DNA from 3 places in the Solidesulfovibrio magneticus RS-1 genome. Region 2 is predicted to be linked to each of the others. Evidence: predicted binding sites of a transcription regulator. Region 2 holds the regulator's gene; each other region holds the start of a gene.

The links. The regulator sigma-54, encoded in region 2, starts transcription at its own class of promoters, with help from an activator protein. The targets are predictions, from matches to a motif close to CTGGCACGGNNNNTGCTT.
Region 1: ispD (2-C-methyl-D-erythritol 4-phosphate cytidylyltransferase) is a predicted target of sigma-54. The motif match lies at 3,553-3,570, and genes of this name have one in related genera.
Region 3: DMR_RS03020 (Flp family type IVb pilin) is a predicted target of sigma-54. The motif match lies at 4,092-4,109, and genes of this name have one in related genera.

The regions. Positions count from the first base shown of each region.
Region 1 covers NC_012796.1:2,592,330-2,602,073, reverse strand. The annotation lists gene DMR_RS11060 (MBL fold metallo-hydrolase) at 1-454, opposite strand, end outside; gene cysS (cysteine--tRNA ligase) at 463-1,920, opposite strand; gene ispD (2-C-methyl-D-erythritol 4-phosphate cytidylyltransferase) at 2,215-3,417, opposite strand; RNA gene rnpB (RNase P RNA component class A) at 3,450-3,812, opposite strand; gene DMR_RS11045 (hypothetical protein) at 3,956-4,366, shown strand; gene DMR_RS11040 (DUF3857 domain-containing transglutaminase family protein) at 4,423-5,901, shown strand; gene DMR_RS11035 (DUF3858 domain-containing protein) at 5,944-6,303, shown strand; gene DMR_RS11030 (hybrid sensor histidine kinase/response regulator) at 6,342-9,744, opposite strand, start outside.
Region 2 covers NC_012796.1:2,882,605-2,892,348, forward strand. The annotation lists gene DMR_RS12325 (ArsA-related P-loop ATPase) at 1-14, shown strand, start outside; gene DMR_RS12330 (manganese-dependent inorganic pyrophosphatase) at 241-1,161, opposite strand; gene DMR_RS12335 (PTS sugar transporter subunit IIC) at 1,333-1,968, opposite strand; gene DMR_RS12345 (PTS sugar transporter subunit IIB) at 2,067-2,525, opposite strand; gene DMR_RS12350 (PTS sugar transporter subunit IIA) at 2,528-2,965, opposite strand; gene rapZ (RNase adapter RapZ) at 3,223-4,110, opposite strand; gene DMR_RS12360 (PTS sugar transporter subunit IIA) at 4,199-4,648, opposite strand; gene hpf (ribosome hibernation-promoting factor, HPF/YfiA family) at 4,649-5,197, opposite strand; gene rpoN (RNA polymerase factor sigma-54) at 5,248-6,678, opposite strand; gene DMR_RS12375 (KdsC family phosphatase) at 6,809-7,345, opposite strand; gene DMR_RS12380 (CTP synthase) at 7,556-9,187, opposite strand; gene DMR_RS12385 (phosphoribosylformylglycinamidine synthase subunit PurQ) at 9,362-9,744, shown strand, end outside.
Region 3 covers NC_012796.1:707,431-717,174, forward strand. The annotation lists gene DMR_RS02990 (hypothetical protein) at 1-178, opposite strand, end outside; gene DMR_RS02995 (sigma-54-dependent transcriptional regulator) at 296-1,705, opposite strand; gene DMR_RS03000 (hypothetical protein) at 1,931-2,497, opposite strand; gene DMR_RS03005 (hypothetical protein) at 2,626-2,835, opposite strand; gene DMR_RS03010 (hotdog domain-containing protein) at 2,917-3,303, opposite strand; gene DMR_RS03015 (Flp family type IVb pilin) at 3,413-3,580, opposite strand; gene DMR_RS03020 (Flp family type IVb pilin) at 3,865-4,032, opposite strand; gene DMR_RS03025 (Flp family type IVb pilin) at 4,316-4,483, opposite strand; gene DMR_RS03030 (Flp family type IVb pilin) at 4,767-4,934, opposite strand; gene DMR_RS03035 (Flp family type IVb pilin) at 5,219-5,386, opposite strand; gene DMR_RS03040 (hypothetical protein) at 5,574-7,748, opposite strand; gene DMR_RS03045 (SLC13 family permease) at 7,759-9,096, opposite strand; gene DMR_RS03050 (CBS domain-containing protein) at 9,115-9,567, opposite strand; gene DMR_RS03055 (2-hydroxyacid dehydrogenase) at 9,638-9,744, opposite strand, start outside.

The DNA of each region.
Region 1 (9,744 bases), 290 kb from region 2:
CCCGGTTGGCGGCGGGCGAGTTGCCCGGCCAGTCCCACAGGGCCATGTCGCCGCCGTAATAGACCGTCAGCCCGTCCATTTCGAGCAGATAGGCCAGCCCCATATCGTTGCTTTCCAGGGCGGTCACGGTCAGGCCGTCTAGGTCCACCCGATCCTCGGGTTCCATGGTGATACGGCCCGGCGGCAGGGCGTCGCCGTAGAGGTCGGCCACATCGTCGGACACCACGAACTGCCGGGCGGCCGCGCCGCTGGTCGCGGCGACGATCTCCGGATCGAAGTGGTCGTCATGGCTGTGGGAGGCAAAGACAGTCAGCTGCCGCCCGGCCAGATGCGATGCGCAGATCCGGGCCGCCGCCTCGGGCAGATAGGCCGGGGCGGGGTAGTCGAACAGCAGCGTTCGTTCCCCCGCCTCCAGCACGAAGCAATTGTGGTGGATGTAGACGATGCGCGGCATGTCTTTGGCTAGGCGATGTCCCATTGCGGGCCGGTCGGCGTGTCCATGACCGTGACGCCAAGGCTGGCCAGCTCGTCGCGGATGGCGTCGGAGCGGGCGAAGTCCTTGGCCTTGCGGGCGTCCTGGCGCTCGGCCACCAGACCATCCACCCGGGCGGCGTCGATGCCCAGGCGCGTGAGGCGACAGGCCTTGAGATCGGCCAGGAAGGCCGTCGCGTCCGTGCCGAACACGCCAAGCACCTCGGCCCAGACGCCGAAATCGGCCAGGATGCGGCCCAGGACCTCGGCCGTCTCGCGGCTCTTGGCCAGGGTCTTGTCTTCCATGAGCCGGCCGGCCAGGCGCACCAGGCCGAACACGTGGCCCATGGCCTGGGCGGTGTTGAGGTCGTCGTCCATGGCGGCGGTGAAGCCTTCCTCGTGGCGCGACAGCTCTTCCGTCACGTCGGCCGGCAGCTTGGTCTCGCTCCACTTGGCGCGGCCAAGCGCCTGCTCCATTTGCACCTTGGCGGCGTAGATGCGCTTGATGCCTTTTTCTGCCTCGTCCAGGCCCTGGTCGGAATAGTCGAGCGGGCTTCTATACTGCGAGGAGAGAAGGAAAAACCGCAGCACTTCGGGCAGGTAGCGGGCGTAGATGTCGCGAATGGTGATGAAGTTGCCAAGGGACTTGGACATCTTCTCGGTGTTGATGCGCACGAAGCCGTTATGGACCCAGTAACGGCAAAATTCCCCGCCGATGGCCGCCTCGCTCTGGGCGATCTCGTTTTCGTGGTGGGGGAAAATGAGATCCTGGCCGCCGCCGTGGATGTCGATGGGCATCCCAAGAAGCTTTTCGCTCATGGCCGAGCACTCCAGGTGCCAGCCGGGACGTCCCGGGCCAAAGGGGCTTTCCCAGACCGGCTCGCCGGGCTTGGAGGCCTTCCACAGGGCAAAATCCAGCGGATCTTCCTTTTCCTCGCCCGGGGCCACCCGCGCGCCGGAACGCATGTCTTCCACGTCGCGGCCGGAAAGCTTGCCGTAGCCGGCAAAGGAACGCACCCGGAAATACACGTCGCCCGACGGCGTGCGGTAGGCGTGGCCGCTGTCGATAAGCCGCTGGGCCAGGGAAGCCATTTCGCCGATGTATTCCGTGGCCTTGGGCTCGGCGTTGGGGCGCAGTATTCCGAGCTTGTCCATGTCTTCATAGAAGGTCGCGATATACCGCTCGGCGATTTCCTGGGAGGTCGTCCCCTCGGCGTTGGCCTTCTTGATGATCTTGTCGTCAACGTCGGTGAAGTTGCGCACGAACGTCACGTCAAAGCCGATATGGCGCAGATAGCGCACGAGCACGTCGAAAACCACCGACGAGCGGGCGTGGCCGATGTGGCACAGGTCGTAAGCGGTGATCCCGCACACGTACATGGCCACCTTCCCCGGCACGCGGGAAACGAACGGCTCCTTGGTCCGGGTCATGGTATTGTACAGCTGCATCCTCGCCTCCCGTCGAAAAGTTCCCACCCTTTGCAAAGCCAAGGGCCAAAGTCAACCAGGGGGAGGAAACCCCTTTTTGAAAAAAGGGGTTTCCTCCCCCTGGACCCCCTCCTTCCCCAAAAACTTTTTAAGGGGGTGGGGTGCGATAGTTCAAGTTTAGCTTTAACGTTATTATAGCCAGCCGCCCGGTTACGTTGTTGCGCTCATGGGCAACCCAGGTTGGGGGTCCGGGGGGCTAAGCCCCCCGGCGGGCGCCGGGCAGCGCCCGGCCGGGTCTGGGCAGAGCCCAGCACCTTACGGGCGTCGCCAGCCGGAGACCAGGGCGACGGCTTTGATGCCTTTTTTCTCGCCGGTAAAGCCCAGGCCTTCCTCGGTGGTGGCCTTGAGGTTCACTTGCTCTTTATTGAGCCCCAAAAGCGCGGCCACGTTGAGGCGGATGGCCTCGGCGTGGGGGCTGATCTTGGGAATTTGGGCGATGATGGTCAGGTCCACGTGGGTGATGGTCAGGCCCTTGGCCTTGGCGGCCAGCAGGGCTTCGCTCAAGAACACGCCCGAGGCCATGTTGTCGAAATCCGGGTTGCTGTCCGGGAAGAGCCGGCCGATGTCGCCGCCGGCCACGCAGCCCAGCACCGCGTCGGTCAGGGCATGGAGCAGCACGTCGCCGTCGGAGTGGGCCAGCACCTCGGGCGCGCCGAGGATGGGGAAGCCGCCGAGCTTCATGGGGCGCGGGGGCTGTTTGCCGGGGTTGCGCGGATCGGCGTAGCGGTGGACGTCGTAGCCGTAGCCGGTGACGGGCACGGGCGGCGCGGCGGCCTCGGCCAGGCTGGCCAGATCCTCGGGATGGGTGATTTTCATGTTGCGCGGCGCTCCGGGCACGGTGAAAACGGGCTGGCCGTAGTGTTCGACCAGGCTGGCGTCGTCGGTGACGTCGAAATCCGGTCTGGCGTGGGCATAGGCTTGCCGCAGCAGGGTCAGGTCGAAGCCCTGGGGCGTTTGCACGGCGGCCAGCTCATGGCGGGGCAGGGTGGCGGTCACCCTGTCGCCGTCCACCTGCTTGACGGTGTCGGTGACGGGCAGGGTCGGGATGACGGCCTTGCGTCCGGCGGCCAGGGCGTCGGCCACCCGGGCGATGAGCCCGGCATCGACAAAGGGCCGGGCCGCGTCGTGGATCAGCACCAGACGCGCTTCGCGGGGCAGGGCGTCGAGGCCGTTTTTGACGGAATCCTGGCGTCTGGCTCCGCCGGCGGCGGTCAGGACCGGCAGGCCCGGGTGATTGGCATCCAGGAAGCCGGCCAGCTCACGGGTGGCCTCGGCCAGGTCTTCGGGCGCAAAAACCACGACCACGCCGGCCACGTCCGGGGACTTGGCAAAGGCGGTCAGGGCTTTCCAGTAGAGCGGGCGGCCGCCGACGGAGAGAAACTGTTTTTTGACGCCGCCCGAGGCCTGGGCCAGACGGGTTCCGGAGCCGGCGGCGAGCAGCACGGTCCACAGGGACACGGGGAATCCTTTGCGCTAAAGCGTGATAAAAAAGGGGGAGTCGGCCGATAAGCCGGGTTTTGTTCCCCGGATAAACCGGGGCGGCCATCATTCCTCTAGGACCGCGATTGCTCGCGGCCTCAAGCAACCTACCCGAAGGCACGGCCGGGCCAGCCTTAACGCCTTCCTATTTGGTCTTGCTCCGAACGGGGCATGCCGAGCTTGCCGCGTCGCCGCGGCAACTGGTGGGCTCTTACCCCACCGTTTCACCCTTACCGGCGCAGGCGCCGGCGGTTTGTTTTCTGTGGCGCTCTCCCGGGATCGCTCCCGCTGGACGTTATCCAGCGTCCTGCCCTGTGGAGCCCGGACTTTCCTCCCCGGGTCTTGCGGCCCGCGACGACAGCCTGTCCGACTCCCCGGGGGAGTCATAAGGCCCTTTTGCCCCTGCGTCAAAGGGATGTGGGATGTGGCGGGATGCTGGGCGACTGCCGGCTTGAGGGCTGGCTATAAGAATGCTAATAGCCTGAAACCGTTGTTTTCCGTCTCCGGGAGGTGTGCGATGCGCCTGATGTTGCTGCTTACGGCCCTGGTTTATATTCTGGCCGTCTGCCCACCGGCCCAGGCCACGGACTGGCGTTTTCTGGCCGCCCATGACGACAGGTCGGTGGAACTCTACTATGACCGGCATTCGGTGCGCGTCTCGGGTGAGGTGCTGCGGCTTCGGGTAAAGCGGGTGTTCGACGAGGCCGAGGGGCTGGAGATCGCCCATGAGATGGGCTTTCCCACCGGCGTGGCCTATGCCCTGGAACGGGTGACCCTGGACTGCGGTCAGGGGCGGATCATCCGGCAGCAGGCGGCTTGGGTCGGGGTGGACGGCAAGTTCCTGGACCGCACCCTGTCGCCCGCTTCGGGGTGGCGGCCCATGCGGCCTGGCGGCCTTGGCGAAGCCGTGTGCCGGGAACTGGAATAAGGCGGTGGTTCCCTTTCGGCCCGGACGTGATGCACCGGGCTGGCCAAGGAAGACGTATGGCTGTGAAGTGCCCAAAATTTTTGGGAAACGTTTGTAGTTTACAAGTTGCCCTTTGGGGCGTTGCCGTCTGGGCGCTTTTCGCGGGCAATGCCCTGGCCGCCTTGCCGGAGGGAGTCCATCGTCTGCAGCGCAATGACTATCTCGTGGCGGCCGACCTGACCTACGTCGAGACGCAAACCTCGGAACTTGTTCTTGCCGATGAACATTTGCTGGCAGCCAACAGCACGGCGGCTTTCACCTTCGACCCTGCCGCCGCGACCCTGGAGGTGCTCGAAGCCTGGGTGCTCCAGCCGGACGGACAGCGCCTCGACGTGCCGGCGGAGAACATTTTCACCCGCCCCAGCGCCGCCGCCCGGAACACGCCGGGGTTCGTGGCCTCCCAGACGACGACCATCGAATTTCCCCAGCTGCGCCTCGGCAGCGTCGTGCACTGCACCTGGCGGCATGTCGTCAGCAAACCCGCCGTCTTCGGCTTCAATGTTGTTTTTGCCCTGGGCCTTGGGGGCCACATGCGCCAGGAGACGCGCATCGAGGCTCCGTCGTCCGTGCCGCTGCAGTGGGGCCAGCGCGGTGGTTTCGCGGTCGATGACGCCCAGGCTGGCAGCAACCGGGTGCTGACCGCCGCCATCGACGTCGGCGCCTTGTCACCGGCCGAGGCGTCCATGGTTTCCCCGATGGACGTCGGGCCGGTCTTTGTCGCCACCACCCTGGCCGGCTACGAGGCCTTGGGAGCCGTCTATGCGGCCCGCAGCGCCGGCAAGGCTGCGCCGACGCCGGAAATCGCAGCCTTGGCACGAAACATCGTCGGCGACGCCAAGGGGCTTGACGCGGCCCGGGCCGTCCATGACTGGGTGGCGGCCCATATCCGCTACGTGGCCGTTTTTCTCAATGAAAGCGACAATGTCGTGCCCCATGAGGCGGCAACCGTCTTGCGCAACGGCTACGGCGACTGCAAAGACCATGTCGTGCTCATGCAGGCCTTGCTGGGGACGCTGGGCATCCGCGTGCTGCCGGCCCTTGTGAACTGGGGCATAAGCATGGAACCGTTGCCGCTGTGGTCTTCGGCGTCGTTCAATCATGTGCTGGCTTATTTGCCGGACTTCGACACCTACGCCAATCCCACCGATCCGTTCGCGGTTTTTGGCGTCCTCGACAACGGCCTGGCCGACAAACTGACGGTCATCGCCAGCGGCGACGGGGAGAAGCGCCAAACTCCGGCCCAGACCCCGGCCTCCAATACCTACCAGTATAACGCCGAGTTGTCCGTGGATGCCGACGGGACGGTGCACGGGAAGGTCCGCATGACCCTTTCCCCCGGCGCGGACGGCGCTGTCCGCCGCGTCCTGGCCGGGGCGAGTTCCCTGGCCGCCTTGGCCAATCAGCTGCTCCAGGCCACTCCGGAAGGCGGCTATGGAGAAATTCGCTCGACGAACCCGCGCGATCTGACCAAACATTTGGAAATCGAGGGCCAGTGAACGAGCCCCCACGGCGTGGTCCAGTCTTCCCCCTTGGTGTACATGACCGTGCCCCTTGGCCTCGACGTCGCGCCGGCGAACAATCTGCGCGCCTATCTCACCACAGGCACACCGCGCCACTATCCGGTCATCGTAGGGGCCAGGCAATACTCCTGGCGTTCGGTCATCGCCTTACCTTTGAAAGCTGCGGTCGAACATCTGCCGGCGGCCGTGGACCTGAACAGTCCGGCAGGGCGCTTTACCGCCAGCTACGAGGTTATTGACGGAAAGCTCACAGTCAAGCGGGAGTTGGTTATCAACAAGACGGCGTATACGGCAAAGGAGTACGCGGACGTCCAAAGCCTGCTGTACGCCTTTATCGACGATCAGCGCGCCGTCATCAGCTTCCGGCTCGGGCAGTAACCGTTCTGGCGTGGGCAAGTCTCTGGTTTGGGCGGTGATCAGTCGTCCCGGCGGCCAAGGAGCCCCTGCATGGCGGCGAGCAGGGCGCTGCGGCGAACGGGCTTGCTCAGGTAGGCAGAACAACCGGCCTCCAGGCAGGCAGCCTCGTCCTCTGGAAAAGCCCGGGCGGTGATGCCGATGATGGGCGTGGATCTAAGGCCGGACATCCATTCATGTTCACGCATGGCCCGCACGGCGGTCAGCCCGTCCATGATCGGCATGACATGGTCCATGAGCACGATGTCGATGCCGCCTTTCTTGAACCGGTCCAGGGCATCCTGGCCGTTCTCCACTTCTTCCAAGATAACCGGCTGATTTTCCAGGAACAGGCTGACGACCTGACGGTTGCCCACAGAGTCGTCGGCCAACAGCACCCGCCAGGGCTGGCCGCCGGCGTCCGCAAGCTCCGCGACCAAGGAGGATTCCGGCGTTTGCTCTCCTGAAGCGGATTCGGCGGCGATCTCCAGCCTGACCGTGGCCGTGATGGTGGCTCCTTGGCCAAGGATGCTTTGGATGGATAATTCCCCCTGCATCAGTTCCGTCAGGCGCTTGGAGATGGCCAGCCCCAAGCCTGTTCCCCGGCGTTGATTGCCGCCCACCTGGAAAAAATTGTCGCAGACCCGGGCAATGTCATCAGGGGCGATGCCGACACCGGTGTCCCGGCAGGTCAGGCGCAAAAGGAAGGCGGAAGGGCCAAGAAGCGTGGCCGAGGCCGACAGCCGGATCTCGCCCTCGTGGGTGAACTTGCAGGCGTTGGCCAACAGATTGGCCACGATCTGGGTGAGGCGGATGGGGTCGCCGTAAACACGGCGAGGCAAGCCTGGATCAAGATCGCAGAACAGCGGGAGGCCTTTTTCCTCGGCCTGGGGCGTGAACACGGCGCAGGTCTGGAACAGGGCTTCGGGCAGGTCGAAAGGCTCGGGCTCCAGGGTCAGCTTGCCGGCTTCAAGCTTGGACAGGTCGAGGATGTCGTTGATGACGCGCATGAGGATTTGGCCGGAGTGCTGGAAGATGTCCACATAGCGCTTCTGGCGGGGCGTGAGCGGGGTGTCAGCCAAAAGGTCGGCCATGCCCATGATGGCGTTCATGGGGGTGCGGATCTCGTGGCTCATGTTGGCCAGGAAGTCGGACTTGGCCCGACTGCCTTGCTCGGCCCGTTCCCGGGCGGCCAGGAGTTCGCTTTCTAGGGCCTTGCGTTCGGTAATATCGACGATGAGCATGAGCAGGCAGCGCCGTTCGAAAGCCTCGATGACCGTGCAGGAACAAAGGCCGACGATGCGATGGCCATCGGCATGACGAAAGGCCAGTTCCCGGTTGGTGACGGATTCGGCGACTTGCAGTTCGATCAAAAGCTGTTGGCGATCTTCGAAGCGTTCCCAGAAGCCCAGCTCCTCAGATGTTCGGCCAATGGCCTGCTCGGCCTGGATACCGGTCAGGTGGCTGAATGCCTCGTTGACGCGCAGCATCCTGGCGGACTGCTCTTCGCTGATGGTGACGGCCAGGGGCGAGAATTGGAAAATGGCGGAAAAGCTCAGACGGCTGCGGTGCAGGGCATCTTCGGCGGCCTTGCGGTCCTCGATTTCGTTTTCGAGGTCAGCGGTGCGGCGACGCACGGTTGCCTCAAGTTCCCGGCGACGCTTCTCCAGGGCGGAAACCCGCAGTCTGTAGCCGCCATGGAGCAAGGCCAGGGCAGCCAGTCCGGCCAGGGCGCGAAACCACCAGGTGCCCCAAAAGGGCGGGGCCACGGCAATGGCCAGCGTCAGCCCTGTTTCGTTCCAGACACCGTCGTTATTGCAGGCCCGAACGCGCAGGCGGTATTCCCCGGGGGAAAGATTGGTGTAGGTGACGGTATTGTTGCCTGCCGGGGGGGAGAATTCCGGGTCAAAGCCTTCGAGCTTGTGGGAGAAGAGGTTTCGGGGCGGATCGGCGAAATCCAGGGCGGCAAAGGACAGTTCCACGACGTTGTCCTCGTGGCCAAGGGCTAAATTTCTTACCGTGACAGGGTTGGCGCCATAGGGTTTGTTGCGCACGGCAAGCCCGGTCAGGACCACGGGCGGGGCGTGGGGGTTTGGGCGGATACGGCTGGGGAAAAAAGCGGTTAAGCCGTTTGTGCCGCCAAAAAACATTTCGCCATTTTTGCCCTGGGCGTAGGCGTTCATCCAGAATTCCAGGCCGGCCAGACCATCCCGATCCGAATAGTTGCGCACCTCGCCGTTGCCCGGGCTGTAGCGGAAAAGCCCCCGGAAGGTACTGCACCACAAATTGCCGTCCTTGTCCTGCAGCATCCCCTGGATGCCGTCGTTGGCTAGGCCGTTGGCCATGGTGACGCGCTGAAAACGCCCGGTGCGCGGCTCGAAACGGTTGAGTCCCGCATCGGTGCCGATCCACAAGACCCCTGACGGATCAAGAAGAATGGGGGTGACGCGGTTGTTAGACAGGGAATTGGCGTTGTCCGGGTCGTGTTCCCAATGGGTGAAGGTTTCGGTGTTTTTGTCGAAACGGTTGAGTCCGGCATTGGTGCCGATCCACAGGATGCCGCCCGGGGCCGGGGTGATGTGACGCACACGATTGTGGCTGAGGCTGGCCGGATTATTGGGATCGTTGCGATAGACCTTGGCCTTGCCCGTTGTCGGGTCGAAGCGGTTAAGGCCGCCCGAACTGGAGCCCAGCCACAGGATGCCGTCTTCATCCTCGGCGATCCACCATATCTTGTTCTGGCTGATGGACTCAGGGTTTTGGGGGTCGTGGCGGTAGTGGACGAAGCGGCCGCTATCGGGGTCGTAGCGGTCCAGTCCCCGGTCGGTAGCCCCGACCCAGAGCCGACCCTGGCGGTCAAAGAGCAGGCAGTTGACGCCGTCGTCGGCCAGACTGTCCGGGTTGGCCGGGTCGTGGCGGAAAGCCGTGACCTCGCCAGTGCGGCGGTCGATGCGATTGAGGCCGTTGTAGCGGGTACCGACCCAGACGATGTCGGCGCTTTCCTGGGCCACGGCGCTGACCGCACTGCCGGACAGGGCGGTGGGCAGTCCCGGTCCGGCCCGGTAGACGGAAAACGCCTGATAGGCGGGATTGTAGCGGCTCACGCCGCCGGAATAGGTGCCGAACCACAACAGGCCGCCGGTATCCTCCAGGGCGCACAACACCTCGTCCTGGGACAAGCTTTCCGGGTCCAGGGGATTGTTGACGGCCATGGACGGGATCAACTTTCCCGGCTGGTCCGGGTCCGGCCACATGCGGGCCAGTCCTCGGTTGGTGCCGATGAAAAGGCCGCCCCAGGAGTCGCGGAAGGCAAACCAGGTGGCCAGGCCGGGCAGATGGTGATCGGACCGGCCGGTGGCTTGATTGAACCGATAAGCGCCGTGTATTTCCGTGAGCACCCAGAGCGTGTCCGGGCCGTCGCAGGCA
Region 2 (9,744 bases):
TGGGACGGGTCTAAGCGGGGGCGCTTCGCGCCCATGGCTATGGCCAACAGCACCCGCTATCGCCCGATCGGGCATGGCGCGCCACGTTCTCTCGCCCGGCATGCGGACGCAGGAACCGCTCTTTCGTCGGCCACGACGCACGCCCCCCGGAGCACGACGACGCAACGACAGCCAAACATCCCACAAAAAAAGGGAGCGGCCCGGAAGCCGCTCCCTTTTTGGCGTTTACGCGCTCGAGAACTAGGCGAAAGCCTTCTCGAAGGGCGGCACGACCTGCTTTTTGCGGGACAGCACGCCGTCGAGCCACACGGAGTCGCCTTTCACTTCGACGCCGAAGGCCTTGGTCACGTAGCTGGGATCGTCGGAGACGATCAGCATCTCGGAACCTTCCTTCATGATGTCGGTCAACAGCAGGAAGACGCTGTGGCGGCCTTCGGCCTTGACCTTCTTGCACTCGGCCAACAGGTCGGCCTTGACCGGCTCAAGGATGGACAGATCGACGACTTCGAGCTGGCCGATGCCAACCTTCTTGCCGCCCATGTCGAAGTCCTTGTAGTCGCGGAAAACGAGGTCCTTGGCCGGGGTGCCGCCCACGGCGGACTTGATCTTGAACATCTCGACGCCCAGAGCCATGTAGTCGGCGACGCCAGCGATCTTGGCCAGGGCCTCGACGGCTTCCTTGTCGGCCGGGGTGCAGGTCGGCGACTTGAACATGACGGTGTCGGACAGGATGGCGCACAGCATGATGCCGGCCATGGGCTTGGAGATCTCGACCTTGGCGCAGTCGTACATCATCTTGACCACGGTGCAGGAGCAGCCGACGGCCTTGACCAGGATGTCCAGGGGATTGGAGGTGGTCACATCGCCCAGCTTGTGGTGGTCGTAGATGCCGATGAGTTCGCCCTTGGAGAGGTTCTCCAGGCTCTGGGCCAGATCGGAGTGGTCGACCAGGATGATCTTCTTGTCGGTGGCGTCGGTGACGATCTCCGGAGCGGCCACGCCGAACTTTTCGAGCACAAAGGCACTTTCGGGATTGAGCGGACCCTGAGCGGCGGCGATAGCGCCCATGCTCTGGGACTTGTTCATGAGATCGGCAACGGCAATGGCGGCGGCGACGGAATCGGTATCCGGATTTTTGTGACCAACGACGTAAACAGCCATGTCTTTTTCCTCCTGGGGGTTTGTCCAAGACCCTGACGGGTCGGCATCCGCGTGAGTAACTTGTGAATAATATCCCAATAGTCGTCTCTTGCCAAGCCCAAACCGGGCCGGGGCGACGTCTTTTTTCCCGAAAGTCCAGCCGGACCACAAGGCCGGCCATGTGAAAAAAGCCTAGAAAAACCGCCAAGCCACGGCCAAACCCATGCCGCCGGCCAAGGCGGCGTAGGCCGGACGGTAGCGCAGGGACAAGACCGCCCCCAGACTGCCGAGAATCCACAGCTGGCCCCAGCTCGCCCGTGAGGACGCAAGATACGGCCACACTTTGGGCAAGGCCACCGCAAAAAGGGCAATAAGGCCGGCCAGAGCCACGGCAAAGACCAGGCCTTGGATGACGACGGTGTTGACCAAGGCCCGGCGGATGAGTTTGCCCGGCTCAAAGGGGGCACGCTGGCGTTGGCGGGCGGCGGCGTAGCGAGAAAAGACGATGTTTTCCACCACCCGCTGGGCCCCCTCAAGGCCGGAAAACAACCGAGCCAGGACCGAAGTGGCCCCGGCCACGCACAGAGCCTCGGCCGGGGTGGTCAGGGAAAAGACGTGCATGAGCGACAATCCGGCCAGGGTGGCGGCGGCGGCGTTGGGCGGAATGTGGGTGCCGGCGGGAATGCCGTCGAGCCAGAAAAGCTCGTAGAAGATGCAGAGATTAAGGGTGGCGGGCAGATCGCCCTGACACAGGCCCCAGGCCAGACCGATGACCAGGGGGCGTTCCAGCAGGGCGGCGTTTACGGCAAAGCGGAACGAGGAGCACAGGACAAAAAAAAAGCGACGCCAAGGACGTGGAGCAAGATGTCGGCCTGATGGGTCATGGCATGGGCCTCGCGGGGGTTACCATTGGGGCGTGGGCCGGGTCAGACCCTGGGCTGGGCCGGATCGCCCGGCACGCAGCGGTAGTCCAGGCGTACGCCCTTGTCCCGGAAAAAATCCAGGCAGGACTCATCTTCCTTGGACAGGGCCACGTGGGGACAGACTTGCCTCTTGCCTGGGGCGTAGTGGAGATTGCCGAGATTCAAGTTGGCGAAATCGAACCCGTATTCGTAGGCGACCTGGGCATCGCGGCAACTGGCGAACAGGATCAGCGCCTCGGGCAGGTCCAGGGGCGCATGGCTGAAATAGCCGGCCAGATCGGCCACGGGCAGAAACACGATGGCCACGCCGTCGGGGATGGCCAGGGACATGATCTCCTGGCGGAGATGATCGGCGGCCAAGTCGTCGTTGACCACCACAATCCGGCTGGCGTGGGTAAACGGCAGCCAGGTCTCGATGATCTGGCCGTGGACAAGCCGGTTGTCGATGCGCACGAAGGCCATGGCTACCCCTCGGCCACCTTTTTGCGCAGCACCTCGCCAGCCACGACGATGCCCTGGCAGCCGGCCTGCTTGGCCTCCACGGCCAGGGTTTGCAGGGGGCGAGTGCGCGAACCCAAAATTTTGATGAGCATGGGCAGGTTGACGCCGGTGAGGACCTCAAGCTGCCCCGAACCCAAAAGCGACAGGCTCATGTTGGTGGGCGTGCCGCCGAACATGTCGGTCAGCACCAACACCCCACCGCCCTGGTCGGTGTCCTTGATGGCGGCCTTGAGCGCGGCTAGGGATTCGTCCACGGCCTTGGTCAGATCGACGCTGACGGCTTGGCAGTGCTGCTGGGGGCCGAGGATGAACTCGGCGGCGGCAATAAGCCGCGACCCGTAGTCGGTGTGGGTGACGACCACCACGCCAACGGGCGCGTCCTTGCGGGACTCGGCATTCATAGACAGGCATCCCGGAGCATGGCGCCCCCGTCTTGACGGTTTGAAACCGTCGGCATTGCTTTCTGCTTCCGGTCCGGCCGCGCCGCCCGAAAGCCCAAGGCCTCACACCATAGCGGTCTTTGAACGAGGCTACCGAGCCGACAAGGCTACCGGCCGTGACGGCACGCTGTCACCAAACACGAAAGTCCCTGGACCGGGCTCGCCGCCCCACCGCTCTCGCCGGCAACCACGTTGCCGCGGCGTTCAAAACCTAGAGTTTAGCCGCGTTCGATGTGCCGATGTTCAAGGGAGATATTGTAGCCAGCCTTGGAGAGCGTGTCAAAGACCGACTCGGCCACGGCCACCGAACGGTGGCGGCCGCCGGTGCAGCCAAAAGCCAGGGTCAGGCGGTAACGGCCTTCCTTGGCGTACAGCGGCAGCAGGTAGAGCAGAAATTCGGTCAGCCGGCGCAAAAACTCCCGGCCCGGCTCCTCGGCCAGGACGTAATCGCGCACCGCCGCTTCCTTGCCCGTGCGCTCGCGCAGTTCCTTGTCGAAATAGGGATTGGGCAAAAAGCGCAGGTCAAAGACCATGTCGGCCTCGGAGGGCGGGCCGTACTTGAAGCCGAAGCTCATGACGTGGACCTTGAGGGTTCCGGCGGTGGGCCGGATGGAGGCCCATTTTTCCTGGAGCTTGCGGCGTAGGTCGTGGATGGTGAAATGGGTGGTGTCCAGCACCATGTCGGCGGCGTCGCGAAGGGGCCGCATGCGTTCGCGCTCGGCCAGGGCGGCCTGCTCCAGGCCCATGTCGGCGCTTTCCAGGGGATGGGGCCGGCGGGTAGTGGCGTAGCGGCGGATGATCTCACCGTTATCGGCCTCGAAAAAGATGATCTGGGTAAGGTCCTGTTTACGCCGCACCTCGGCCAGGGTCGCGCCCCAGTCGGTGTCGAGGTCGGCCTGGCGCACGTCCATGCCCAGGGCCAGGCCCTTGTAGCGCTGGCCGCCCTTGTCGTCGAAAAGGCTCATGAGCTTGGGCACGAGGCTGACCGGCAACCCGTCCACGCAAAAAAAACCCAGGTCCTCGAAGACGCGAAGGGCTGTGGATTTTCCGGACCCGGACAGGCCGGTCAAGATAACGACGGGGAGTTCCCTGGCCGCATGTTCCATGGCATTCACCTTCCGGCCCAAGGGCTTAACAAATTTCCCGCGCGTTTGTGTGACAACAAACGCGCGGGAAACGTTTTTTCAGGGAGCCTTAGGCGGCGGCGAGCACCTGCCGCAAGGCCTCGTCGGTTTCGGCGGTCAGAAAGGCCCGCCGGAAGGATTCATCGGACAAAAGCCGCGAGATGTGGGCCAAAATGCGCAAATGCAGGCCCGCGACATGCTCGGGCGCGAGCACCAGGAAGAAGATGCGGCAGGGCTTGAAGTCCAGCGCATCGAAGCTGACGCCCGCAAGGCTTCTCCCGACGACGATGACGATGCGTTCGAGGCTCTCCATCTTGCCGTGGGGAATGGCCACCCCGTCGCCGATGCCCGTGGTTCCGAGGTTTTCCCGGTCGAGCAGCACCTGATGGGCGCGTTTGGCGTCAAAATCGGGCCACTGCTTCTTGATGGGGGCCACGAGCTCGGCCAACACTTCGGACTTGGACTCCGACGCAAGATTCCCGATGACGAACTCGGGCTGGAGATAGTCCTCTAACCGCATCTAAGCGCCCGTTCCAGGATCGATGAGGCCGAAGTCGCCGTTGCGCAGGCGGTAGATGACGTTGGGCCGTTCGGTTTCGGAGTTGATGAACACCAGGAATTCGTACTTGAGAGCCTCCAGCTGCATGGCGGCTTCTTCCACGGCCATGGGCTTGGGCTGATACTCGTCGGTTTCGATGATGGTGGGCACGCGGCCGCCGGCGGCGTCCTCGCTGATGCTGATGACGTCCATGCGGACCTGTTCCACGGTCTGGCGACGGCGGTCCTTTTGCTTCTCGCGGAACTTCTTGGCCTGGGCCTCGATCTTGTCGAGGATCAGGTCAATGGTGGAGTACATGTCCTCGGAGGTTTCGTGAGCCGAGATGTGCATATTGTCGGCCAGGAAGATGACGTCGGCCATCTGCCGGGTCTTTTCCACGGCCAGGTTGACCTGGACATCCGAGGTATCGGTGGACGAGGTGTACTTGCCAAGCTTTTCAAAGCGCTTCCTGGCATAATCGCGCAAATGATCAGACGGCTCGAAATTCTTGAAATTAAAGGTGATGTTCATAGAATCCTCCAGGCTGGCGTGGTGAGAGGCCGGAAACCCGGCCCGAAGCATCAGAAAACCGCCTTGCGCTTCGACGACGACTCGATTCCCATGGCCGTGCGATACTTGGCCACGGTTCGCCGGGCGATGTTGATTTGCAGTTCATCCTTGAGCATGTCGGCGATGGCCTCGTCGCTGATGGGCTTTTTGTCATTCTCGCCGGAAATAATGCGCTTGATCATGGCCTTGACCGACTCGGAGCCTACCGTGCCCCCGTCGTCGAGTTCCAGGGCGCTGTTGAAAAAGAACTTGAGTTCAAAGATGCCGTGGGGCGTGGCCACGTACTTGTTGGACGTAATGCGGCTGACGGTGGACTCGTGCATGCTGATGTCGTCGGCCACGTCCTTGAGGATCAGCGGCCGCAGCTTGGTCACGCCGTCCTCGAAAAATCCGCGCTGAAACTTCACGATGCTCTCCAGGACCTTATACAGCGTGCGCTGGCGTTGGTACAGGCTCTTCATAAGCCACATGGCCGAACGCATCTTGTCCTGGAGGTAGTCCTTGTCCTTGTCGTTTCGCGGCAGGCTGCCGTCGGTGTAGGACATGTTGAGTCCCAGGCGCGGCATCCCCTCCTCGTTGAGCAGGATGACGAAGTCCTCGCCGTACTTGTAGACGAAGGCGTCGGGGCTGACGTAGATCGGGTCCCCCGAACCGTAGCTGGCTCCGGGCATGGGATCGAGGGTCTGGATCAGCTCCAGGTATTCCTTGAGCTTTTCCATGGTCAGGTGAAATTTCTTGGCCAGGGGCTTGTAGCGCTTCTTTTCGAGATCTTCGAGATGCTCGCGCACCAGTTCGATGAGGATGGGATCGTCGTAGCCGTAGACTTCGATCTGAATGAGCAGGCATTCGCTGGGAGTGCGAGCGGCCACGCCCACGGGATCGAAGCGCTGGAGGCGGTGGAGCACCTTTTCGACATGCGCCGGGTCGGCGTTGGCCATGCCGGCGATTTCCTCGACCGTGGCCCGCAGATAGCCCGAGGAATTGAGGCTGCCGACGATGGTCTCGCCGATCTCCACTTCCTTGGCCGTGAAATTGGACAGGTGCATCTGCCAGCCGAGGTGGCCGTCGAGGGACGGCTTGGAGGCCAGGCGAGCGTCGAAAGCCATGCCCTCTTCGGGAACTTCCAGGTCGCGGGACAGGGACTGCTTGCTCGTGCTGGCGAAATCGCCAAGGTAGTCGTCCCACTCGGCGTTTTTGAGCAGCTCCTTTTCCATGGCCGCGTCGGCTCCCGTGGGGCCATTGTTGTCCTCGACCATGACGCGTTCGGGCTGGCGGTCCTCCTCGACGGATTCCTCCAGAAGAGGATTTTCCAAAAGCTCCTGCTGCACGCTTTCAAGCAGCTCCAGCCGCGACAGCTGCAAGAGCTTGATGGCTTGCTGCAGCTGGGGGGTCATCACCAGCTGTTGGGAAAGCTTGAGTTGCTGCCGCAGTTCCAGGGCCATGCTTACCGCCGTGCTCGAAAGTCGTTGACGTTACCGGGGTCGTCTCCGGGCTTTGCCCGGCTCAGGGCCACCCCGCCCAACAAAAACCATGCCACAATTGAAGCCTTGTGGCAATCGGCACAATCGGCCTTCAGCCGAGGAACCACTGGTAGGCCGCCTCCAGACGGCCCTTGGCGGCCAAAATGTAGCGCACGGCCTCGCGCACGGCGCCCTGCCCGCCTCCGCGCCGCGACACCCACAAGGCCAGATCGAGGATTTCGGGCTGGGCGTCGGCCACAGCCATGGGCAGACCGACCAGCTCCATGGGGCCGGCGTCCACCCAATCGTCGCCGAGAAAGGCGGCCTGATGCGGGGCCAGCCCGGCCCGGGCCAGGATGCCTTCCAGCACGGCCACCTTGCGGTAGTGGCCGGGGTGGTATTCCTCAATGCCCAGTTCCCGCATCCGGGCGGCCACGGCCGGGCTGTCCAGGCCGCTGACGACCGCCACGGCCAGCCCCGCCGCCTGGGCCGCCTTGATGCCTAAACCGTCGTGGACATGAAAACGCTTGGTCACCTCGCCCCGGGCATCGACGTAGATGCCGCCGTCGGTCATGACGCCATCGACGTCGAGCACCAGCAACTCCACGTCCCGGGCGCGCGCAATGGCCAGCTTGGCGTCTTCAGGCATAACAGCCTCCCTTGCGATGCGACGGCGGCATGGTTTGAACGCAAGGCCATGTCCCCAACCGCCGACAGGTGCAATCTAGCCCAAAAATCGCACCATGACCAGAAGATAAACGTTTTTAGCGCCTTGCCAAGCCATGCAGCCCTTTGGCCGAAAAAAAGTCCGGAGAAGCCGCCTTCCCCGGACCGTGCAATCTTTTTGCGCTTGGGCCGTCTAGCCCTTGTGCCGCTTGGCCGCGGCCACGAACTCGCGGAACAGCGGATGCGGACGCATGGGGCTGCTTTTGAATTCGGGATGGAACTGGCAGCCCAGGAACCAGGGATGGTCGGGCAGCTCCACCATCTCGACCAGTTCGCCGTCCGGGGACAGGCCGCTTAAGACCAAGCCGGCTTCCTCAAAATTGCCGGCGTAGGCCTTGTTGAACTCGTAGCGGTGGCGGTGGCGCTCGGAGATTTCCGACGCGCCGTAGGCGGCGGCCGCCTTGGTGCCCGGCGCGACCACGCAGGGATAGGCGCCCAGGCGCATGGTGCCGCCCTTGTCGCTGGTCGGGTCGCGGTGCTCGATGGTCTGGGTGCGGAAGTCGTACCACTCGCGCATGAGGTAGATGACCGGATGTTGCGTGGTCAGGTCGAACTCCTCGGAGTTGGCCCCGTCAAGGCCCAGCACGTTGCGGGCGTATTCGATGACCGCGCACTGCATGCCCAGGCAGATGCCGAAGAAGGGGATCTTCTTGGTGCGGGCGTATTCGATGGAGGCGATCTTGCCTTCCACCCCGCGCGAGCCGAAACCGCCGGGAACGAGGATGCCGTCAATGCCCGAAAGCGTGGCGGCCACGTTTTCCCGGGTCAGCTCCTCGGAGTTGACGTAAACGAAATTGACCGACACCCCGGCGTGGACGCCGCCGTGGACCAGGGATTCGTGAAGGCTCTTGTAGGCCTCCTTGAGGTCCACGTACTTGCCGACGATGGCGATGGACACCGTACCGACCGGGTTTTCCAGGCGGTACATGAGGTCGCGCCAGGGTTCGAGTTCGGCGTTTTTGGCCGGCAGGCGCAGTAAAATGGCGATCTTCTGGTCCACGCCCTCGCCGTAGAGGCGAAGCGGCAACTCGTAGATGCTCTTGACGTCCACGGCCGTGAACACGGCGTCGGCGTCGACGTCGCAGAAAAGCGCGATCTTCTGCTTGATGTCCCGGGCCAGATCCACTTCGCTGCGGCAGATGATGATGTCGGGCTGGATGCCGATGGAGCGCAGTTCCTTGACGCTATGCTGGGTGGGCTTGGTTTTGACCTCGCCGGCCGTGCGCAGGTAGGGCACCAGCGTCAGGTGGATGTAGAGCGCGTTTTCCTTGCCGAGTTCCATTCGCAGCTGGCGGATGGCCTCCAGGAAGGGCTGGCCCTCGATGTCGCCGACCGTGCCGCCGATTTCGATGATGGCCACGTCCTCGTCGGTGGCGACACCCAGGATCGAGCGCTTGATCTCGTCGGTAATGTGGGGAATCACCTGGACGGTGCCGCCCAGGTAGTCGCCCCGGCGCTCTTTCTGGATGACGCTGAAATAGATGCGCCCGGAGGTGAAGTTGTTGTTCTGGCTCATGGGCACGCCGAGGTAGCGCTCGTAGTGCCCGAGGTCGAGGTCGGTTTCGGCCCCGTCGTCGGTGACGTACACTTCGCCGTGCTGGAACGGGTTCATGGTGCCGGGATCGACATTGATGTAGGGATCGAGCTTCTGGATGGTGACCTTGAGTCCCCGGGCCTGGAGCAGCGCGCCGATGGAGGCGGCGGCGAGTCCTTTGCCCAGGGAGGACAGCACCCCTCCCGTAACGAAAATAAACTTGGTCTTCATGGCATGCCGTCCTTGTTTCACGGGTCCGTCCCGGCGACCCCGGCGGAATGCGCCAACCGCCGGGCCTGACGCGCGGGCGCGGTTGACGCGGCCGGTGCGGCCCCGTATGTTCAGCCGCGCAAAGTAAGCTTTCGGAAGCAATTTTTCAAGGAACCCTTGGGAGGATTTCCCCGTATGCCTCAGGTGCGCACCCTCGTGATCACCGGTTTCGGCTCCAACTGCGAGGTCGAATCGGCCCATGCCGCCCGCATGGCCGGGTCCGATGTTACCGACATCGTGTTCTTTTCCGACATCGTGGCCGGCCGGACACGGATCGACGCCTACAATTTTTTGATCTTTCCCGGCGGATTTCTCGACGGCGACGATCTCGGCGCGGCCCAGGCCGCGGCCGTGCGCTGGAAACATGCCCAAACCGCTGCGGGCGAGCCGCTGCTGGACCAGTTGCGCGCCTTTTTTGACGCCGACGGCCTTATCCTCGGCATCTGCAACGGCTTTCAGCTTCTCGTCAAGCTCGGCCTGCTGCCGGCTCTCGGCGGGGCTTACTTCGCCCGCCAGGT
Region 3 (9,744 bases), 2.2 Mb from region 2:
GGTTGGTGCGGGCCTCGGCAAGCATGTCGCGGCGTCGGTGCTCCAGGTAGGCGATGCGTTCCCAGACCTGTTCGCGGCGGTCGGCCACGTGAGCGTCCTCTTCCTTGGGGCTTGGCGCGCCAAGGAAGATGTAGGTCACGATACCGATGATGACGATGAAGATGATGAGATACTTCACGCTGCCCCGCCGCCTGGGGAGGCTCCCGGCCAGCGTCCTTGCCGACTGGGGCTTTTTCCCTTTTACGACTCATCGGAGGCCGGGGGGGCGGTCTTTAGCCTTGGCGAAAAAAGCGGCTCAGGCCCGGGCGGCCGGGATGCCGTACTTTTTGAGCAGGGCGTAGAGGCGTGAGCGCGACAGACCCGAGACGTCGAGCATCCGGCCGATGTCGCCGCCGTGGCGGGCGGCCAGTTCGCGCAGGTAGCGGGCCTCGCGGCCGTCGCGGTAGTCACGGAAGGTGGGCAGGGCCGTGGCGGCGGGCAGATCGGTCAGGGTCGGCTCGGCCGGCGGGGGCGGGGCGTCGGCGGCCCGGCCGATGACCCGGTTGCGGGCGGCCAGGACCCGGATGTGCAGGGGCAGGTGGATGGGGAGCAGGGCGTCGTCGGCCTGGGCCAGGGCCAGGCAACCTTCCAGGGTGTTTTTGAGCTCCCGGATGTTGCCGGGCCAGGGGTAGGCCAGCAGTGCCCGGGAAAAGTCGTCCGACAGCGGTTTGGGCGTCAGCTCCTGGCGCTTGGCGGCTTCGGCGGCGAAGTGGGCGGCCAGCTCCAGGATGTCGTCCGGGTGTCCGGCCAGGGGCGGCAGCTCGATGCCCACGCCCTGGAGGCGAAAGAGCAAATCTTCGCGGAAAAGCCCCTGCCTGGCCAGGGATTCCAGATCCTGGTTGGTGGCGGCCACCAATCGGAAGCGGCAGGGGACCTCTTCCAGCGCACCGACCGGTCGTACCCGGCGTTCCTGGAGCACGCGCAAAAAGGCCTTTTGCACCGACAGCGGCATCTCCCCCACCTCGTCGAGAAACAGCGTCCCGCCGTGGGCGCGCAGCAGTACGCCCTCGCGGCGGCGGTCCGCGCCGGTGTAGACGCCTTTTTCCGATCCAAAAAGCACGCTTTCGACGATGGTGGCCGGCAGGGCGGCGCAGTCCACCACCACGAAGGGGGCGGCGTGGCGCGGGCTGTTGTCGTGGATGGCCCGGGCGAAGAGCTCCTTGCCGGAACCGGTGGCCCCGGTCAAAAGCACGTTGACGTCGCTGCCGGCGGCCCGGGCGGCTTGTTCCAGACAGGCGGTGCGGGCGGGGTTGCCGCCGAGGATGCCGGGAAAGCGGAAGACGGTGGTGGAGCTGGCCCGGCCGCGCCGGTGTTCCATGGCGCTGACCAGGGGCGCGGTCATGGTTTTTACGGTGGGGGGCTTTTCGATGTACTCCCAGGCCCCTTGGCGCATGGCGCGCTCGGCCCCGTCGGGGTCGCCCCAGCCGGTGATGACGATGACTTCGGGGTGGGAGGGCGAGCGGCGGATGTCGGCGATGGCGTCGAGGCCGTTGCCGTCGGGCATGCGCACGTCGAGAAAGACCACATCCACGTCGTCCTTGCCGGCCCGCAGCAGGCCTTCGGCCAGGGTGGAAGCCAGGGTGGGGGTATGGCCCAGGCGGTCCACGACCCGGGCCAGGGCGTCGCGGATGGTCTGATCGTCGTCGATGATGAGCACGTTGCCCAAGGAGTCCTCCGGAGCGCGCGGCGCTGGCGCCGCTCGCTCTTTTGGATGACCACGCGGCCAGGAACTGTCAAGAGGCGACGCGGGCGGCGTGACGAGTCGCCCGGCTGCGGGGGGAAACGGGGCGGGGGAGTTCGTGGCGGCGGGTCGCCTCCATCGCGGCCCGGCGCTGGCCTTGTCGCGGCGGTCCGGGGAGCGAGCCCCGGGCCGCCGCGAGGGGCACAGGGATTACTTGCCGACCACGCCGGGCTTGCGGGGCCAGCCGTCCAGGCCGAAGTTGTTCTCGGGCACGGTGTTGTTGACGTTGAGCGCTCGGGCCTTTTCCAGATTGGCCTTGGCGCAGGGGGCGTCGCCAAGGCGCATGCAGGCGACGCCGAGGTTGTAGTAGGCGTAGCTCAAATAATCCACGCAAAGGGGCGTGGTCAGGGCCTGGCGCAGGACCGTGGCGGCCTCGGCGTTCTTGCCGGCCAGGAGCAGGTCCGTGCCCTGCTTGTAGAGCAGGGAGCCTTCCTTGGACGAGCAGCGCCACCAGGGCTTGGCCGCCTTGCCCTTGGCCGTCTTGCCGCCCATGGCGGCGTATTCGGCCGGATCGATCTTGCCGTCCTTGTTGAGGTCGATGACGGCGAAGACTTCCATGGTCAGGCCGGAGTTGAAGACCACGATCTCCTCGAAGATGATGACGCCGTCGCCGTTTTTATCGACGTTTTTAAACGGCGGTTTTTTCCAGGCATGGGCCGTCCCGGCCAGGGCCAGCATGGTCAAGAGCACAGCGAGCTTGAGCAAGGCGCGTTTCATGGGGTCCCTCCTTGGCAGTGGTTGGCGGTTAGGGCCAGCCATAGCACAGGGCCGGACGTTTGGGCAGGGGGCGCGGGCTTTTCCGGCGAAAAAAAACATGACGGCCGAGGCGAAGGCGACGGCACCGTTCAGTCGGCCGGTTCCCAGCGGGCGCCGTCGGCGCTGAGGCGCGTGGCCATGGTTTTTCGGGAGCCGCAGTGGCGGCAAAAGACCTCCACGATGCGGGCCTGGTCGGCCCGTCCGGCCTCGGAGGAGACCAGGGCCGGGCGGTTGCAGAAGATGCAGTCGAAGCGGGGTTGTTCGGCGGCCGGGGACGGCTTTTGCAGCACAAAGCTCATGGCGTTCCTCCTGGCTGACGTCCTGGCCGGGGCCGGCCCGTTCGGGGCGGGCGGCGACAGCGCGGACGGTATGGCGCGGCCTCAGCGGTCAAGGACGTGCTTTTCCGGCACGAAGCAGGTGAAGGTTCCGGTGAAGACGGCGTCTTCGCCCCGGCGCACGGTGACGGTGACGAGGCGTTTTTTGCCGGCGGTATCGGTGAGCCGGGCTTCGGCCATAAGCGTTTCGCCGACCACCACCGGGGCGGTGAAGCGGACCTCGGCCGCGCCAAGGACCACGTTGGGGTCGTTTACGGCCAGCATGGCGGCGTAGTCGGCCAGGCCGAAGACGAAGCCGCCGTGGACCAGCCCCCGGTCGTCGGCGGCCATGGCCGGCAGGGCGGTGAAGGCCACCCGGGCCAGGCCCTCGCCCAGGGTTTCGGGCTGGCCGCACAGGCCGGGGTCGACGCTTTTGTGGGTGTTGACGTCCATGGGGCGGTCTCCTGTCCTTTCGGGATGCCAAAATGTGGCGCGGGGGGCAAACGAAAAGGGGCGCCCTCGTGGCGAGGACGCCCCTTTGGCTTCGCGAAGCGGGTGAAATTTAGCTGCCCAGCGAGGTGGCGACGGTGTTGAAGGTGGTGGTGAGGTTGGTGCCGATGGAGGTGACGGCGGTGATGATGACGGCGGCGATCAGGGCGGCCATGAGGCCGTATTCCACCGCGGTGGCGCCTTCTTCGTCACGGATGAACTGGGTGATGGCGGTCAGCATGGCGTGTCTCCTTGGTATGTAAAGTTGCTTTGGGTTCGTGTGCGTCTCGTGCCTTTCCTAAAGCAGGGGGCGTGCCAAACTTCATCGAGAACTTAACATACTGGATTTATGGATTTAATATTCTTGAGGCGATGGCTTGGGCCAGGGCTCGTGGATTTCTGGCGCGCCGTTCCAGCAGAAATGGAGTCGCGGGCGCAGGGGCGCAGCGGCGGGCGAGGCCGGCAAACGCAAAGGGCCGTCCTCCTGGCGAGGACGGCCCTTTGGCTTCGCAAAGCGGGCGAAATTTAGCTGCCCAGCGAGGTGGCGACGGTGTTGAAGGTGGTGGTGAGGTTGGTGCCGATGGAGGTGACGGCGGTGATGATGACGGCGGCGATCAGGGCGGCCATGAGGCCGTATTCCACCGCGGTGGCGCCTTCTTCGTCACGGATGAACTGGGTGATGGCGGTCAGCATGGCGTGTCTCCTGGTATGTAAAGTTGCTTTGGGTTCGTGTGCGTCTCGTGCCTTTCCTAAAGCAGGGGGCATGCCAAACTTCATCGAGAACTTAACATACTGGATTTATGGATTTAATATTCTTGAGGCGATGGCTTGGGCCAGGGCTCGTGGATTTCTGGCGCGCCGTTCCAGCAGAAATGGAGTCGCGGGCGCAGGGGCGTAGCAGCCGGCGAGGCCGGCAAACGCAAAGGGCCGTCCTCCTGGCGAGGACGGCCCTTTGGCTTCGCAAAGCGGGCGAAATTTAGCTGCCCAGCGAGGTGGCGACGGTGTTGAAGGTGGTGGTGAGGTTGGTGCCGATGGAGGTGACGGCGGTGATGATGACGGCGGCGATCAGGGCGGCCATGAGGCCGTATTCCACCGCGGTGGCGCCTTCTTCGTCACGGATGAACTGGGTGATGGCGGTCAACATGGCGTGTCTCCTGGTATGTAAAGTTGTTTTGGGTTCGTGTGCGTCTCGTGCCTTTCCTAAAGCAGGGGGCGTGCCAAACTTCATCGAGAACTTAACATGCTGGATTTATGGACTTAATATTCTTGAGGCGATGGCTTGGGCCAGGGCTCGTGGATTTCTGGCGCGCCGTTCCAGCAGAAATGGAGTCGCGGGCGCAGGGGCGCAGCGGCCGGCGAGGCCGCCAAACGCAAAGGGCCGTCCTCCTGGCGAGGACGGCCCTTTGGCTTCGCGAAGCGGGTGAAATTTAGCTGCCCAGCGAGGTGGCGACGGTGTTGAAGGTGGTGGTGAGGTTGGTGCCGATGGAGGTGACGGCGGTGATGATGACGGCGGCGATCAGGGCGGCCATGAGGCCGTATTCCACCGCGGTGGCACCTTCTTCGTCACGGATGAACTGGGTGATGGCGGTCAGCATGGCGTGTCTCCTTGGTATGTAAAGTTGCTTTGGGTTCGTGTGCGTCTCGTGCCTTTCCTAAAGCAGGGGGCGTGCCAAACTTCATCGAGAACTTAACATACTGGATTTATGAATTTAATATTCTTGATGCGATGGTTTGGGCCAGGGCTCGTGGATTTCTGGCGCGCCGTTCCAGCAGAAATGGAGTCGCGGGCGCAGGGGCGCAGCGGCCGGCGAGGCCGGCAAACGCAAAGGGCCGTCCTCCTGGCGAGGACGGCCCTTTGGCTTCGCGAAGCGGGTGAAATTTAGCTGCCCAGCGAGGTGGCGACGGTGTTGAAGGTGGTGGTGAGGTTGGTGCCGATGGAGGTGACGGCGGTGATGATGACGGCGGCGATCAGGGCGGCCATGAGGCCGTATTCCACCGCGGTGGCGCCTTCTTCGTCACGGATGAACTGGGTGATGGCGGTCAACATGGCGTGTCTCCTGGTATGTAAAGTTGTTTTGGGTTCCTGTGCATCTCTTGCCCCAAAACAAAGCATAGGCCGTGCCAAGGCGAATGCTAAAATTAACATGCTGTTTTGGATGAGGTATTTTCTTTCTCTGGTGGCGGCCGATCACGCTTTGGTGGAACGGCAGGAAACTGATCCAGCAATAATGGAGTCAGGGCGCGGGAGCTTGCGGGACGCATCGGGCGTCGATGAGGCCCAAACGTTTTTTAGCTCCGGTCGGCGGCAGGGCGCGAAGGATCAGCACGTGGCGGCCCGGCGGCAAGGTAAGGGACAAAGACAGGGGCGTGACCAGGGCGGAGCACTCAATGGTCGCGCCGTCTGGCATAAGCGCGCCGCCCAAGGCCACCGTGACCGGCGCGGGGGCCGCCGCTGTGGCGGCGAGCGTCACACGGAACACGGCCGACGTGTTGTTGACCAGGGCCAGTTCGGCCGTGTCGCCGGCCCAGACCACGTCGCCGGTGACGGACCGCTCGGGCGCGGAAAATCCCGGGCCAAACCGCAGGACCACCGGCGCGGCCTCGCCCGTGGCGAGGCTATGGGCCGCAAGTCTGGCCATGGAGGCCGGCAAAAGGCCGTCGCCTTTGATGTCGGTGCGTGAGAACGGGCCGCCGCCGACCGTAAGCGGCGCGATCCGCCAGCCCGAGGCGTCGCGGAAGACGAGGTCATAAAAGCGGTTGGCCGCGTCCATAGCCACCACGGCCTGGCCGGCCAGGAGGGCGGGCGCGTCCGGGGCGGCGGCGTACGGATCGGCCGGGGCTGGACCCAGGCCGGTCACCCGGGCCAGAACCAGGGCCGTATCCCGGTCCAGCAGGCCGGACAGGCGGCGCAGCACATAGACGGGCGTTTGTTCCGGGTCGGCCCCGCCCAGCCCCGATGCCACGGTCAGCCCCCGGCCGGCGTGGGCGCGGAAATAGGCCGGCCAGTAGTCCGGGCCGACCAGTTCGGTGTTGACGGCGGTAAACAGGTCCGGGGCGACAAGGCGCGCGCCCTCGGGCAGGCCGGCGATGAGCCGGCTTTGGCAGGCCAGGGCGGCCACCCGCCAGCGCGCGCCGGCCGCGATCTTGGAGTCGCGCACTGAGGCGTTGACCGAGGCGTTAACCAGGGCGGCAAGCCCGACGACCAGCCCTAGCCCGGCGGCCAGAACGCGCCTTGGCCCGGCTGGCAAACGCCCGGCCAGGGCCAAGCCGCCAAGGGCCAGGAGCACGGCCACGGCGTAAAAGGAAAAGGTGGTGGTGACGTACCAGGCCAGACCCGAGGCGGCCGGTTCCTGATATTTGGGCGACAGGGCAATGAGCGCATTGGGGCAGACCACGGCAAAGGCGCACAGAAGCCAGGTGAGCCAGGGCACGCGCGCCCGGACGGCCCGGTCCAGGCAATGATAGGTCAGCCCGCCGGCCAAAAGGCCCAGGGCCACCCAGGCCGGGGCGAGCAGGGACAGGTTGGCGGCCAGCTCCGACAGGTACTGGCCAAAGGACAGGACATAGGCCTTGGCAAACTGCGGGAAGCGGTTGACGTATTCGAGGTTGAAGGCAAATCCGCCCAGGGGCAGGGCCGGGCGGCTGTAGGCCCAGGCCGTCTTGAGGATGGCCGCCGGGCTGGTGAGGTCCAGGGCGTTGCCGGCGTACTGACTGGGGTGGGCCAGGCGGTAGCCGAGGTAGACGGCGGCGTAGGCCGGCAGCACGGCAAAGGCCGGGAGCATGGCGCGCAAGCGCTCCCGCGCGCCGCCCCGGGCGGTCAGCCAGACCAGGCCGGCCAGGATCGGGACGTAGGCGACAAAGGCCTCGAAATGGCAAAAAGCCAGAAAAAGAGCGAGGTTGGCCACCACGAGCCAGCCCGTCCGGCCGGTCTCGGCCCGGCGGGCCAGGGCGTAGCCGGCCAAAAGCAGGCAGAGCATCCCGGAATCAAAGACCAAGGGATAGGCCGTCAGGATGTTGTGGTGCCAGTTGTCCTGATACAGGCCAAGGGCCAAAGTCGCGACGAGAAGGCCCAGCTCCGGGCGGCGCGACAGCCGGGCGGCCAGGGCGGCCAGGGCAATGATGACGCCCAGGAACCCGGCCAGGGCCACGGACCGGCGCAGGGCCGGGCTGTCCATGCGGTAGGCAAGGCTCGTCAGGCCCACGTGGAGATAGTGGTGGAATCGGCCCGAGCCGGCGGCTAGTTCGGCGCTGAATACCCCGATGCGGCCGTCGAGCACGGCACGCTCGTAGGTCAGGTCGTCGCTGGCCGTGGGGCCGCTTCGCGGCACGTCCCAGAAGGCCAGGACGGCCAGGGCGCACAGGGCCAGCCCGGCCAAAAAACGGCCGGGGGGCCGCATGGCGTTGTTCATGGCCTGCCGGCTACCAGCCAAGGACGTAGTAGCGCAAGTAGATGTAGCCCATGGAGATGGCGATGGTCCCCAGCGTCACCGGCGCGCCGTACTTGAGGAAGCGGGCGAAGGTGATCTTGTGGCCGGCCTTTTCCGACAGCCCGACCACGATGACGTTGGCCGAGGCCCCGATGGCCGTGCCGTTGCCGCCAAGGCAAGCTCCCAGGGCCAGGGCCCACCAGACCGGCAGCATGGTGGGGTGGGTGTAAAGCGCCGGACCGGTGAGGCCTGTTTCCGGGCCGAGGACCTTCTCGGCCAGCTCGGCCAGAAGCGGATTCATGGTGGCCACAAACGGGATATTGTCCACGATGGCCGAGGCGATGCCGGAAAACCAGACCATGACCATGGACAGCACAAACATGGAGTCCTTGGTGGGGTGGGTGAGCGCAATGACCTTCTGGGAAAACACCTCGATGAGCCCGGCTTTCACCGTGCCGCCGATGATGATGAAAAGGCCAATGAAGAAGAAAATGGTGGGCCACTCCACGTCCTCGAAGACCTTTTGCGGGTCCTCGCCGGAAATGAGCAGCAACGTCGAGGCCCCGAGCAGGGCGATGGTGGCCGGCTCGAAGCCGAGAAAGCCGTGGAGGGTGAAGCCCAAGATGGTCAGCCCAAGGATCAGGCCGGATTTCTTGAGAAGGGCCGGGTCACGAATGAGCGCGCCCTCGTCCATGGCCAGGATGCGGGCTTTCTGGGCCGCGCCCACATGCAGGCGTTGGCCGAAGACAAGTTTCCAGACGAACATCCAGGCGGCCATGACGATGATGATGGCCGGGGTGAGGTGGACGATGAAGTCCATGAAGTCCAGGCCGGCCTTGGAGGCGATCATGATGTTGGGCGGGTCGCCAATGAGCGTGGCCGTGCCGCCGATGTTGGAGGCCAGGGCCTCGGTGATGAGAAAGGGCACGGGGTCGATTTCCAATTCCTTGGCCACCAGCAGCGTCACCGGGGCCAGGAGCAGCACGGTGGTGACGTTGTCGAGGAAAGCCGAGGCCAGGGCCGTGACCACGGCCAGGATGGCCATGATGGCAAAGGGCTCGCCCCGGGCGATTTTGGCGGCGCGCACGGCCACATACTGGAACACGCCCGTCTTGGTCATGATGTTGACCATGATCATCATGGAGATGAGCAGGAAAATGACGTTCCAGTCGACGCCGAGGTCGGCGTCGTGGAGGGCGTCGTGCTGGGTGAGCACCTTGGTCGCCAGGGTGAGCGCCGCGCCGAAAAGCGCCACCTTGGTCTTGTTGATCTTTTCCGAGACGATGACGGCATACGCGCCGACGAAGATGGCGGTGGCGATCCAGAACATGGGCGGGCCTCCGGGATGCTACAGGCCGCAGGAACCGGCCAGGACCACGAGAATGGTGCGCCGGGTGACTTCGCCCACCACCCGGCCCATCGCGTCGACCACGGGCAGGACGTTGTGGCGGCCTTCGGCGAAATAGGCCTCGGCAGCGAACACCGTGTCGTCCGGGGACACGGTGACGACCTCGGCGGTCATGACGTCGCCGGCGGTCTTGTCGCGGCAGGCGGCGGCAAAGCCGTCGCGCAGCACGGCGGCGTCCTCGGGCAGGGCCCGGGCCAACCCCGAATCCACGTAAAAGGGCAGAGCGGCCCGCAGCAGGTCGTAGCAGCTGACCACGCCAAGCAGCCGGTCGGCTTCGTCCACAACATACACGAGCCGGGAATCGCGACGGCGATGGGCGGCGACCAGGTCGCCAAAGGGGGTGTCGCGGCGTGCCCGGGAGAGGTTGGTTCGCATCAGTTCGCGCAGACGCATGGCGGCTCCTTGGTGTCCGGCCGAAACGGCCCGGACAGCCTTGGGGGATGCTCCCGATTAGCGAAAATTGTCAAGGCCGGGCCAGAACTTCGGGGTTGAGGCAGGTGGGCGGCGTGGTTCCTTCCAGCATGGCGATGAGATTTTGGGCGGCCAGCACGGCCATGCCCTCGCGGGCTT